2 regions of the Stenotrophomonas sp. STEN035 genome follow, and region 2 is predicted to be linked to the other one. Evidence: riboswitches for the same ligand, from Rfam matches in the RefSeq annotation. Region 2 holds a riboswitch; the other holds the start of a gene.
What was found. A riboswitch is a leader RNA that binds a small molecule or an ion and turns the genes downstream of it on or off. The one in region 2 is predicted to bind thiamine pyrophosphate.

Region 1 (6,827 bases), on a different contig from region 2:
TACCGCGTCCTCGCGCACCCGCGCGTAGAAACGCCGCACCAGCAGCTCCACCTCTTCCTCACTACACACATCCGGTCCAGCCCGCACAACCCACCTCCTGTTGCCTAGCCCGAACTGACTACATCCGGCAACGCCCTGCTTGATCAGGATCAACGACGCACGCCGGCACAGCCCCTAGCCTTGCACACCGGGTCACCAGCTGGCGCCGAACCGCAGTGCTGCCAACCCGATTCTATTCCTTCGCCAAGAGGCCCCCGGGAATCCAAAATGACCGTTTCTGCCGACTCCAACATCCGCCGCCCGCTGCCATTGATTCAACGCCTGGGTGCCGTGGCGTGGCCCAGCTTTTTTACCGCAGCGGTGATGTCGGCGGTGTTCTTTGCGTTCATCGACCCGCTGGAACTGCAGCAGATCAGCTTCCCGCAGCACGTGATCAGCCGTGAAGTTGGCTATTCGCTGGGTTTCTTCATGTTCTGGGTTGGCACCTTGTGCGCGTGCGCAGTGACAGCGCTGCTATTGCGTCCCGCGCGCGAGCAGGAGGAAGTCTTCGAATGAAGCCTGTGCGCAGCATCGGCGAAGCCAGCGCCGGCACCGCGCGCAGGCGCGACAGGTTCCGCCAGCTCACCAGCCTGGCGATGCTGGCGGCGTTCTATGGCCTGCCTTGGCTGCACTGGGGCGGCAAACCCTGGCTGCTGCTCGACATCGATGCACGCCAGTTCCAGGTCACCGGCATCTCGATGCAACCGGAGCAGTCAATACCACTGCTCTGGCTTGCCTTGGCCACACTGGCCCTGCTTTGCCTTGCCACCAGCCTCTACGGGCGCCTGTGGTGCACCTATGCCTGCCCACAGACGGTGTTGACCCGCCTGTTCCGCAGACTGACCCGCCTGACCGATTTCAAAGGCAGGGCGAAGCCACTGGGAACACCACTTCGACACACACTGTGGGCGGCAATCTCGCTGTGGACCGGCATCAGCTTTGTGGGCTACTTCACGCCTATCGCAGAGCTGGCGCACGGCGTACTCACACTTACGCTCAGTGGCTGGGAATTCTTCTGGATCAGCTTCTACGGCCTGGCCACCTGGGCAAACGTGGTGTATCTGCACGAACAGGTCTGCAGCTATCTCTGCCCTTACAGCCGCGTGCAGCCACTGATTGCCGATGCACGCACGCCCTGCATCCAATACAACGCGCCGCGCGGTGAGCCACGTGGCGAGCGCGGCCAGGACAACGCCAGCGTATTGCATCGTTCACGCGGCCTGCTCGATGCAAGCACTGCGGCCGACTATGTATTCCGCGCCGCCCACCCAGCCATTGCCGGCGCCATGCCCAAGTTCAGTCCGGTCCACCTCGGGGACTGCACCGATTGCGGTGCCTGCGTTGCGGCCTGCCCGATCGGGCTGGATATCCGCAATGGTCGCTCCAGCAGCTGCATCGAATGCGGCAACTGCATGGATGCCTGTGACGATGTGATGGCCAGCAAGCACTACCCACTGGAGCTGATCCATCGCGCCCGTCCAGCCAACGATGGCGATACCGCCCCCCCCGGATTGCGCATCAAGCCGTTGGCGTTCGCCGGCATCACGTTGCTGTGCTTCGTCCTGGCGGCATTCACCGCTGCAAGCATTTAGCCGGGCGCAGCATGTAGAGGCTGTGGGAGCGGCGTAAGCCGCGAAGTTGACATTGCTTGAACCATGGACATCCCTGCCATCTGATGATCTATCGGCTTCGCGGCTTACGCCGCTCCCACAAAAGCCTTGTGTTGGAGCCGGTACACTCGCACTGCATGCATACCCTTGAAGATCTCAAAAGCGGCGCCCTTGTCGGCGCCAACGCTGTTCGACTGGTCAACCTGGGCCTGACCGAATTCCCGCAGGCGCTGTTCGCCTTGGCCGAGACGCTGGAAGTATTGGACCTCTCCGGCAACCAACTCACCTCCTTGCCCGATGACCTGCAGCGACTGCGCAAGCTGCGCATCCTGTTCTGCTCCAACAACCCGTTTACGCATTTGCCGGTTGCACTTGGCGACTGCGAGCAGCTCGAAATGGTCGGCTTCAAGGCCTGTGAGATTGCGCAGGTATCCGAACGCAGCCTGCCAGCACGGCTTCGCTGGCTGATTCTCACCGACAACCAGCTCAGTGAATTACCCGCAGAACTTGGCCAGCGCCCACGGCTGCAGAAGCTTATGCTCTCCTGCAACCAGCTCACTGCACTACCTGACCTGAGCAATTGCAAAGCACTGGAGCTGTTGCGGATAGCCAGCAACCATTTCAATGAAATTCCAGCAACCGTGCTTGCATTGCCAAACCTGGCCTGGCCGGCGTTGGCCGGCAATCCACTGACTGCGGACGCCGAACACGCCGCATTGGTGGAAGCGCATCACCACGCCATCCACTACGACGATCTGGATATCGGCGAGCTGCTGGGCGAAGGGGCGAGTGGGCACATCCACCGCGCCACCCTCAAGCACAGCAATGAAACGATTGCCGTCAAAGTATTCAAGGCGGCATTTACCAGCGATGGCACGCCGCAGTCAGAACTCGCCGCAGGCTTGGTTGCCGCTGGCCACCCGAACCTGCTTACCCCGCTGGAGGTGGTTGAAGGCCACACGACAGGCCGCTTGGCAGTTGCATTGCCTTTGCTTCCACCGGTTTACGTCAACCTGGCCGGCCCGCCCAGCCTTTCCAGCTGCACGCGCGATGTCTATGCAACGCATGCGCGCTTTACGCCTGCCATCACCGAGCGCCTGCTGGGCTGCATCCGCGCGGCGCTCACCCATCTGCATGCGCAGGGCGTGCTGCATGGCGACCTGTACGCCCACAATATTCTGTGGAACCCAGCCACCGGCGAGGCAGTACTGAGCGACTTCGGTGCAGCGATGCTGACTGGCGCGTTGCCACCTGCACAACGCAGCCAGTTGCAGGCAATCGAGTGGCGCGCATTCGCGCACCTCGAAAATGAAATCGTCGCACGCATCTGCAGCTGACAACAGGGCTTGCCTGCTGCTTACTCGCCTGCGCAGCGAGTATTTGTACTCGCGTGCGCGCACTCTGCGCATGCCAACGCGAGTCAGCCACTGGAAAACGAGTGTCAACCGCGCCTTTTGCCCTCTGAATCGGGGACTGCGGGCCGATGAGAAATCGCAGAAAACAAAAAAGCCCTGATTTCTCAGGGCTTTAGTGCTTACTCATGGAGGCCTGGGTCGGAATCGAACCGGCGTACGCGGATTTGCAATCCGCTGCATAACCACTCTGCTACCAGGCCAAACAATTGCACCGCCGAAGCACTACACCGCCTCGACATGAAAAGACCCCGCTGCGGGGGCCCTTTCCGATTTGGAGCGGGAAACGAGACTCGAACTCGCGACCTCAACCTTGGCAAGGTTGCGCTCTACCAACTGAGCTATTCCCGCGGTGTGGGCGAATAATACAGACTTCGGCTGATCCGCGCCAGCGCTTTTTAACAATTCCTTTCACACGGGTTGCCTGGCTGTCGGCATTGGATCTTGAATCCCTGTAGAGCCGAGCCATGCTCGGCTGGGGCCTTACCGGGAAGGCCCCTTGCCAAGCATGGCTCGGTTCTACATCCAGCAGCCTTGGCGGAGCTGACGTACCATCGCGCCTCCCTCGCATCACCTGTCCCAGCCCGTTCCGATGACCCAGCAATCACACCGCGTGCAAGGCCTGAACAACGATGAGGTGGCCGCCGACTGGCCCGCCATCAATACGGCCGAGCTTGCCTGGCTGTGTAATCACTACCCGCAACTGGATGCTGGCAGCACCCTGCTTTGGCACAGCCCGCGACCGATGTCGGCCGCAGCTATTGTTCAGGGCCCGCACGGCAAGGTCTTCGTCAAACGGCACCACCGACTGGTGCGCAGCGCCACTTGCCTGCAGGAAGAGCATCAATTCATCACCCACCTCGCCAAGGCAGGGGTGCCGGTTGTCCAACTCCTGCATGGCCACGATGGCCAGACTGCCACTGAGCACGACGACTGGACCTACGAACTGCACGCCGTAGCCGATGGCCAGGACCTGTACCGCGACGCCCCGTCGTGGACGCTGTTGACCGAGACCGAACGCGCACGCGCCGCCGGGCACATGCTGGCGACCCTGCACCGCGCCTCGGCCAGTTATCTCGCGCCCCAACGCAGCACCCACCTGCTGGTCGCCCGCGATGAGCTGATCCGTACTGAAGACCCGATCTCCGCAATCAAGGCCGATCTCGACAACCGGCCCGGCCTTGCCCGCTACCTGGCCCGCATTCCGTGGGAGCAACAACTGCAGCGCAGCGTCTTGCCTTGGCACGTCGGCCTGGCCGCGCGCCTGCAGGCGGAACCTCGACTCTGGGCGCACAACGACTGGCACGTCTCCAACCTGCTGTGGGGCCATGGCGACAACGCGATGCAGGTCAGCAGCGTGCTCGATTTCGGCCTGGCCTCCCCCACCAGCGCCCTGTTCGATCTGGCCACCGCCATCGAACGCAACGCCGTGGCCTGGCTGGAACTGGAACGCGGCGCCGAGGCGGTGCGTATCGATATCGCGCTGGCCTTGCTCGCTGGCTACCGCGAGGTGTTGCCCTTGTCGGCCGAGCGGGTACACCTGCTGGCCGATCTGCTGCCAATGGTGCATTTCGACTTTGCACTGTCAGAAGTCGAGTATTTCGAAGGCATCACCGGCTCCACCACAAATGCCGATGTCGCCTGGCAACCATTCATGCTCGGCCACCCCGAATGGTTCGCCAGCCAGCATGGCCAAGCCCTGTTGCAGGCCCTGCACGCGGCCGCCTGAAGCGGCCCGACTCGCAAATCATTCGCATTTGTAGTGAAATGGCGCCCTGAAGCGGGGGTGCCTGGATTTGCCAGGCTGAGAGAGTCCCTTGGAACCTGATCCGGTTTGCACCGGCGTAGGGAGCTTTGAGCAGCAGCCGTAGCGCCGTCATTGGCGCTGCGCATGCGCGCCTTCGCTTCGTCTCCCTTGTTGCCTGAAGACGAATCGAATGAACCGCTGCCTGCGCCCCACGTTGCTGTCTCTCGCCCTGAGCACCGCCCTGCCGCTGTACGCCAGCGACACCGGCCTTGATGCCACCGCCGAACATTCCCCGACCGAGCTTGCCGCCGTACGCGTACAGGCCCGTCAGCCAGAAGCGGACAACTCCCGCGCCAACAGCTTTGGCAGCGGAGACTGGAAAAGCACGCCGGCATCGATGAACGTGCTGGACCGCGACTTCCTCGACCACCAGCAGGTGCGCTCGCTGTCCGAGCTGGCCAGCAATGACGCCTCACTGGGCGATGCCTACGCCCCTGTCGGTTATTACCAGAACGTCGCCATCCGCGGCTTCGCGCTGGACACCGCCACCGGCTACCGCTTCAACGGCATGTCGATCGCCGGCGAACAGCGTCTGGCGCTGGAGAACCTGCAGTCGGTGGAAGTATTGAAGGGCGAAGCTGGCCTGGCGGCCGGCGTGATGGCACCGGGTGGCATCATCAACTACGTCGGCAAGCGACCGGCCGAAGTACGCACCGTCACCCTCGGCACCGACAACGAAGGCTCGCGCTATGCCGCCATCGACGTCGGCCACTGGCTGACCCCGCGCCTCGGCCTGCGCTTCAACGCAGCATGGGACGACAGCGCGTCCTATATCGAACATGCCGATGGCCGCCGCAACTTCTATTCGCTGGCGACCGACTGGTTGATCGGCGAGCGCGGCAAACTCGAAGTGGATGCCAACTACCAGACCAGCGCGCAGCGCTCGGCTTCCGGCTACCAGTTGCTGGGCGGAAGCGAACTGCCGACCGGCGTGGACCGCGAGCAGTTGCTCGGCTACCAGCCGTGGCAGCAGCCGGTAGGCATCGCCAGCACCAACATCACCGCGCTGCACACCTACGACTTCAACGCCAATTGGCAATCGCGCGTTGCCGTCAGCCACAGCCGCACGGTGATCGATGACAACGTCGCTTTCGCCTATGGCTGCTACTACGCCGCCGAATGTGCCGATGGCAGCGTGCCGGGCAATTACTTCGCCCCCAACGGCGATTACGACATCTATGACTACCGCAGCCCGGACGATACCCGTCGCAACCAGGAGCTGCGTGCCGAGCTGCGCGGCAGCTTCGACACCGGCAGCATCGGCCATCAGCTGACCGTGGGTGCCGACCAGTTCCGCCGCACCGTGGACAAGCGCCGCAACGTCAACGAATACGTCGGCACCGTCAACATCCACGACAAGCAGCTGCCCGTGTTCGAGCCCTCGCCGCTGATGCCGGGCGCGTCCGCACGTCGCCTGGACAGCCGCCAGACCGCCGTCTTCGCACTGGACCGCATCCAGCTCAATGAAGACTGGCAGTGGCTGGCCGGCGGCCGCTACGTGCGCCTGAACGAACGCGCCTATGACAAGCGCGGCAATCCAGAACGTCGCAGCCGCCTGTCACGTTTCCTGCCGCAGACTGCGGTGATGTGGAAGGCCAGCGACAGCATCAATGCCTACGCCAGCTATGTCGAAGGCATCTCGCTTGGCCAGGAAGCACCGTTCTGGACCGCCAATGCCGATACCTTCCTGCCCGCGGTGCGGTCGCGCCAGCTCGAAGTTGGCGTGAAGTACGCCAGCAGCGAGCAGCTGACGCTGGGCGCGGCACTGTTCCGCACCACCCAGCCGTACCAGTACGCAAAGCCCGATGATAGCGACGTCGGCTACACCTTCGTAGAGGAAGGCAAGCAGGCCCACGTCGGCCTGGAACTGACCGCCAACGGCCAGCTCACCGATGCACTGCAGATCGTCGCCAGCGCCAGCGTATTGCAGGCACGTGCGCGCGACACCGGCACACCGAG
Region 2 (6,827 bases):
CTTCGTCGGTCAAGCGCTGCGCATTGCTGCCATCGGCATCCATTACCCACATATCCCCCACCTGGGGATTGCGTACGAAACCGATCTTCTTCCCGTCCACCGAATAGCGCGGTGCATAGTCGAAATCGTCGGCACCCATCTCGTACTGCACGGAAGACCAGCGTCCCGATGCCAGATCCAGACTGCGGATACCGCGACTGGCGTAACGACCGGTCATGGAACCAAACAGCAGACTCGCACCGTCCGGTGCCCAGTCAAAGCTGAGCATGTCGGTACCGTCGCAACGGGTGGCGCGGCGCAGGCCGGTACCGGTTGCCGACACCACCAACACTTCGCAGCCGCCCTGCGGCAGGAAGCGCGCAAAGGCCACATTACGTCCGTTCGGTGACCACACCGGGAAACGATCCGAGGCGCCCGCAGGCGGAGCCAGCAGCGGCGTTGCGGTCGCATTGCTCACACTTTGTATCCACAAGCTGGAGCTGTTGTCCTTCTCGCGGGCGAACACCACCAACGCCCCATCAGGCGAGAGTGAGGGATTTACCTCAACGCCTTCGGTAGCGGTGATCAGCCTGTAGGGGCGCGCCGGGCTGCCCACCACGCGGTTGCCCTCGACAACCGTTGCATCGGCCTGCAACGGCGCGTCACGCCCCCACAACAGCCATGCCATCGCCAGCGTGCTGAGCAACAAGGCAATGCCGATTGCCAGCAAACCATAGCGACGCACCTTGCGGCGTTTGTAGCGTGCTGATTCGCGCGCGTCCGCAGACGCTGGATCAGCGACCGCCGCGTCAGCGCTCTCGAACGCATCAACAGTCGCAACTTCCGGAGTCGACTCCCAAACCACCGCGGCAAGCAACCGATATCCGGTCTTGGCGATGGTTTCTATATAAGGTGCACCCTCACCAGCCTCGGTTGCGGCGAACACCTTGCGCAACTGGGTCACAGCCTGGGTCAGCACGTCATTGGTCGGCATGGTGTCCGGCCAGACCTCGGCAAACAGCTCGTCGCGGGTCACGACCTGGCCTGGCCTACGCGCAAGCGCCAGCAACACCCCCACCGATTTGGGTGTGAGCCGTTGAGTCTTGCGTGTCCCTGGCAGATGCACCTCACGAGAGGAAAGCACCACCAGACACTCACCGACGCGCAGTCGGTCAGAGCTAGGTTTTTCGGTGGGGTTCGTTGCCATCGCGGTCTTTCAAAATCGCTGGCGGACACCAATCCTGTGTCCAGCTATCAGGGCCCTAGCCCTTACAAGCCGCCAAATTCCGCAAAAGGCATCAACGCACAGAGCAAATGTTTTATCTGGAACAGATATTACTCTAATGAAGTTCCCCACGTGCCAAACGTGGACGACATCAGGCTCTCTCTCGCCGACGAAATTACATAATCAGCTACATGATTCGCGCCTTCTGGCGCGATTTTTTTATCTAGCGTTCAGTTTTCTCTGCCTTGTAGATGGTCAGGCCAACCAGCCTTGAAACCACCAACGCAACGTACATAACGCCCGCAAACTGCTCCAGCATCACCAAAGCACGTGCCTGTGGATGCACAGGGACCACGTCACTCAGGCCCACCCCTGACAACAAGCTGAAGCTGAGATAAAGCAACTCGACCCAGCTCCTGAAATCGCCTTCGCTGGTGGCGACAAAACTGCCTGGATAGACGTGCTGGCACACTGAATAGGCAAACGCGAAAGCCCAAGCCAGCAAGGTAAAGGTAGCGCCAGCGGCAAACAGCTCATCGCGCGTGACCTTGTGGTCCTGCAGCATGTAGGCGATCAGACTGCACGAGGTATAGAAATACAGCAGGCTCTCAAATGCCTGCGCCACCGCGACCAACGAGTGGCGCCCCAACAAGGCACCGGCGATAGAGAACACCACCGCGGGGATCGCCAGCGTCAATGCCAGCCACAACAGCAGTGGGCTACGCCGCACCACCCATACCGCCAAACCGAGCACCAGCATGCCGAACGCGCCGAACAGCGCGCGTCCGGCCGGCATATGCTCCATCGCCGGGTAAAGCAGTACGCCGAGCAACTGCACCGCCAGCAGCCACGCCGACGGGTGCCTGCGCGCCATCACGATCCATCTCAAGCGCGAGTGCATACGCATCCCTTCATTGCCAGTGCCTAGCGGTGTGGTTGAACCAAGGCCCGCAGGCGCGGATCTCAGGGAGTCGGGCTAGCGGCCATGCCGGCGCGATACGGGTAGGTGGCGAAGATTGCCGCCACCGCCGCATCGATCCGCTCTCCACGCTGTTCCGGCTTCAGCCGTCCAACCGTGCCAACCGCAACGCCTTCCCAGACCAGTTGCTTCTTCCGCACATCCACCACGTCCACGTTCAAGGTGCCTTCGGTGTACTGACGTACATCAGTGCGGTCGCGCCAGTACGGCACGGCAACATAGCCGCGTGCGCGATAGCTGTAGTAATAGTCGTAATCCACTTCCGGCATCGTGGTCACCTGGGTCTTGTCCTGCAGATAGGCGTTGAGGTTCACCCACAGGTCCGGATTGGCTTCATCGAAGCGGTAGCCGCGTGACTCCATCTGCGCGCGCACCGCGGCGCGGATGCGGTTGCTGGTGATGGTGGTATAGCCGTGCTGCTCAAGCGCCAGCGGGCTGAAGAACGCGAAGCTGCGGTAGCGCGAAAAGTCGGCAGTAGGATCGGCCTGGCTGGCGACGCGCGGGGTGCTGGCGCAGGCGCCCAGCAGGAGCAACGTGGACAAGGCGAAAAGCAGAGCAACAAAGCGAAGTTTCATGGCCTACCCCTGGTGTGGACGGCTGCACGCTAACACGTCCGCACCCGTGCTGGCGTCAAGCAGTGGCCGGGGCACCCGCGTGGATGCCCCGCCCCGACTCACCGGCTTATTCGACGCGATAGACCTGCGCGCCCTGTTCGCGGAACTGTGCCGATTTCTCGGCCATCCCAATCGCCAGCGCCTGCGCCTCATCCAGCCCCTGCTCGGCGGCGTACTCACGCACATCCTGGGTGATCTTCATCGAGCAGAAATGCGGGCCGCACATCGAGCAGAAGTGGGCCAGCTTGTGCGCATCCTTGGGCAGCGTCTCATCATGGAATTCCTTGGCTTTCTCCGGATCCAGACCGAGGTTGAACTGGTCTTCCCAGCGGAACTCGAAGCGTGCCTTGCTCAATGCGTTGTCGCGGACCTGCGCACCCGGATGGCCCTTGGCAAGATCAGCGGCATGCGCGGCGATCTTGTACGCCATGATGCCGTCGCGCACGTCCTGCCGGTTGGGCAGGCCCAGGTGCTCCTTTGGCGTCACGTAGCAGAGCATCGCGGTGCCATACCAGCCAATCATCGCCGCACCGATCGCACTGGTGATGTGGTCGTAACCCGGCGCAATGTCGGTGGTCAGCGGCCCAAGCGTATAGAACGGCGCTTCGCCGCACTCCTGCAGCTGCTTGTCCATGTTCTGCTTGATCAGCTGCATCGGCACATGACCGGGACCTTCGATGATGGTCTGCACATCATGCTTCCAGGCAATCTTTGTCAGCTCGCCCAACGCTTCCAGTTCACCGAACTGCGCCGCGTCGTTGGCATCGGCAATACAGCCAGGGCGCAGGCCGTCACCGAGACTGAAGGACACGTCGTAAGCCTTCATGATGTCGCAGATGTCTTCGAAGTGTGTGTAAAGGAAGTTCTCCTTGTGATGTGCCAGACACCACTTGGCCATGATGGAACCGCCGCGCGAGACGATGCCGGTGACGCGCTTCGCGGTCAGCGGAACATGCCGCAGCAGCACACCGGCGTGGATGGTGAAGTAATCAACCCCCTGCTCGGCCTGCTCGATCAAGGTGTCGCGGAAGATCTCCCAGGTCAGCGCTTCGGCGCGGCCATCTACTTTCTCCAGCGCCTGGTAGATAGGCACGGTGCCAATCGGCACCGGCGAGTTGCGAACGATCCACTCGCGCGTCTCATGGATGTGCTTGCCGGTGGAAAGATCCATCACCGTGTCGCCGCCCCAACGGATCGCCCACACCAGCTTCTCCACTTCCTCGGCGATGCCGGAGGACACCGCGCTGTTGCCGATGTTGGCGTTGATCTTGGTGAGGAAGTTGCGGCCGATGATCATCGGCTCACACTCGGGGTGGTTGATGTTGTTCGGCAACACCGCACGGCCGCGCGCGATTTCATCGCGTACGAATTCCGGGGTGATGATCTGCTGGATGTTGGCACCAAAGCTATGCCCCGGATGCTGGGCAAGCAACCCTGCATCACGCACTGCATCCAAGCGCTGGTTCTCGCGGATGGCGACATACTCCATCTCCGGAGTAACGATGCCGCGCCGCGCGTAGTGCATCTGGGTGACGTTGGCGGTACCAATCGCCCGGCGCGGCAGCGTGCGGCCGGGAAAGCGCACGGCATCCAGCCGGGCATCGTGCTGGCGGCCACGGCCGAACTCTGAGCTGAGACCGGCCAACTGCTCGGTATCCCCGCGCTCCTCGATCCAGGCGCTGCGCACCGCCGCCAGCCCCGCTGCCAGATCGATGTTGGCCTGCGGATCCGTATACGGGCCGGAGGTGTCGTACACGGTGACCGGATGGTTCTCCTCGCCGCCGAACAGGGTGGGCGTGCGAGTCAACGCGATCTCGCGCATCGGCACCTGCAGGTCCGGGCGAGAACCAGCGACGAAGATCTTGCGCGAACCGGGAATCGGCCGGGTCACGGATTCGGAGAGTTGCTGGGCCTGTTGCTGCAGGCTGGGCTGTGCGTTCATTGGCATTCGTCCTGGTCTATCCACACGCGGGGTGCGAAGGCCACGCGAGGGATTCGCATGACGGAACGAAGCGAAGGCGCACGCCGGCCGGCCCTGGCCCATTGCGGGCACATCGACTGGCGGCACACGAAGCTTCCCTACGCCGGTATGAGCCGGATCAGGTTCGAAGGGTATGTCTCAACCGCGACCCTATGGCCACGGTACCCCCGCTTCGGGCGTCATTAGACCCGCAATCGATGGGAAAGCCAAGCCAGCAGGAGCGCCGGTCAAAAGGCTGCAGCTACTGCCAGCAGGCCTCGCCTTGCACAACGTTACAAGCCGCTAACGTAATCGTGACGCGCCATTCAGTAACATCCCGCGCAGGCTCGTTTCGAATGACTGCCTTGCGGCGCTTGCCGCCCCTCCTTTCCCGGCCCGGTGCCAAGGTGCCAGCCGGTTGTCCTGCAAGCTCAGGCTCGCTCCCCTCAATCGCTCATTTGATCGGAGAAGCTCCTTCATGGTGTTTCGTGTCTCCATTGCACTGGTCGCGCTGCTGGTGCTGATTGCCGGCCTCGCGCCCGGCCCCTTCAACGACGTGGTGCAGGCCACGCTGGCCCAGGTTGTGCGCGGCGCCGGCTGGATGTACCTGCTGATCGTGTTCCTGACACTGTGTTTCCTGCTGTACCTGGCGTTCGGACGCTTCGGCAGCCTGCGCATCGGCGGCGAAGATGCCGAGCCGGATTTCTCCCGCGCCAGCTGGCTGTCGATGCTGTTCGCCGCCGGTATGGGCATCGGCCTGGTGTTCTGGGGCGCCGCCGAACCGGTATCGCATTTCGTCACCCCACCCGAAGGCCTGCCGCCGCAAAGCATGGATGCCGCCCGCGCCGCGATGCGTTACTCGTTCTTCCATTGGGGCCTGCACCCGTGGGCAATCTATGCGCTGATCGGGCTGGCAATGGCCTGGTTCCAATACAACCGCAACGGCCGCGGCCTGATCAGCGACATGCTGCAACCGGTGATCGGCCGCCATCATCGCGGTTGGATCGGCAAGCTGGTGAACATCGCCGCCGTGGTTGCCACCGCAATCGGTGTCGCCACCACGCTGGGGTTCGGCACCATCCAGATTGCTGCCGGCCTGCAACGTGTGTTTGGTGTTACCGCAGGCGTGCCACTGCAGATGACGGTTATCGCCATCGCCTTCGTGCTTTACATGATCTCCACCACCAGCGGCGTGGACCGTGGCATCAAGTGGTTGTCCAACTTCAATCTGGCAATGGCGGCAGTGCTGCTGGCGGCAGTGCTGGTGCTCGGCCCCACCGGTTTCATCTTCGACACCTTCACCACCACGCTGGGCTCTTACCTGAACCAGCTGGTGACGATGAGCCTGCGCATGTCGCCCTTTTCGGGCAGCACCTGGGTCGCCGATTGGACCATCTTCTACTGGGCCTGGTGGATTGCCTGGGCGCCGTTCGTGGGTTCGTTCATTGCGCGGGTATCACGCGGCCGCAGCGTGCGCGAGTTCGTGGTCGGGGTGGTGCTGGCACCAACCCTGCTCGGCTTCCTGTGGTTCTCCGTGTTCGGCGGCACCGCACTGTGGGCGCAGCTGTTTGGCCAGGCCGACCTGATCCAGGCGCTGGGCAATGGCTATGAAACGGTATTGTTCACGCTGTTCGACAGCATGCCGGCCTCCTTGCTGCTGTCGGGGCTGGCCTTGGTCCTGCTGATCATCTTCTTCGTCACCTCGGCCGATTCCGCGGTGCTGGTGCTGGCCGGTATGTCCACCGACGAAGCCGGCGATCCACCGCTGTCACGCAAGCTGGTATGGGGCATTGCCATTGCACTGATCGCCGCGGCGCTGCTGCTCGCAGGTGGGCTGGATGCACTGCAGGGCATGATCACCATTGCAGCACTGCCATTCGCGTTGTTGATGGTGCTGGTGATGGTATCGCTGTACCGCGTACTGGACGCCGAGCACAACCGTCAGCGCCGGCTCGCGCAGCGCGCACGGCACATGATGGAGGCGTGGATCGAGCGCGAACAGGCCGCGCAGGAAGAAGCACGTGCAGTCACTGAGCGTTCGTCAGGTCTGGGCAAGTAGGCGGGGGCTGC

Region 1: it holds a riboswitch for thiamine pyrophosphate, as region 2 does, so the genes downstream of both, ACVOLL_RS11380 (TonB-dependent receptor) here and thiC (phosphomethylpyrimidine synthase ThiC) in region 2, are expected to answer to the same signal.

What each region holds. Positions count from the first base shown of each region.
Region 1 covers NZ_JBRRDY010000018.1:42,576-49,402, forward strand. The annotation lists gene ACVOLL_RS11345 (group III truncated hemoglobin) at 1-87, opposite strand, end outside; gene ACVOLL_RS11350 (hypothetical protein) at 292-555, shown strand; gene ACVOLL_RS11355 (4Fe-4S dicluster domain-containing protein) at 552-1,631, shown strand; gene ACVOLL_RS11360 (leucine-rich repeat-containing protein kinase family protein) at 1,787-2,986, shown strand; tRNA gene ACVOLL_RS11365 (tRNA-Cys) at 3,191-3,264, opposite strand; tRNA gene ACVOLL_RS11370 (tRNA-Gly) at 3,337-3,412, opposite strand; gene ACVOLL_RS11375 (phosphotransferase enzyme family protein) at 3,654-4,790, shown strand; TPP riboswitch at 4,834-4,929, shown strand; gene ACVOLL_RS11380 (TonB-dependent receptor) at 4,999-6,827, shown strand, end outside.
Region 2 covers NZ_JBRRDY010000005.1:27,580-34,406, forward strand. The annotation lists gene ACVOLL_RS03910 (winged helix-turn-helix domain-containing protein) at 1-1,186, opposite strand, end outside; gene ACVOLL_RS03915 (ion channel) at 1,428-2,111, opposite strand; gene ACVOLL_RS03920 (DUF4136 domain-containing protein) at 2,168-2,758, opposite strand; gene thiC (phosphomethylpyrimidine synthase ThiC) at 2,865-4,739, opposite strand; TPP riboswitch at 4,856-4,957, opposite strand; gene ACVOLL_RS03930 (BCCT family transporter) at 5,236-6,816, shown strand.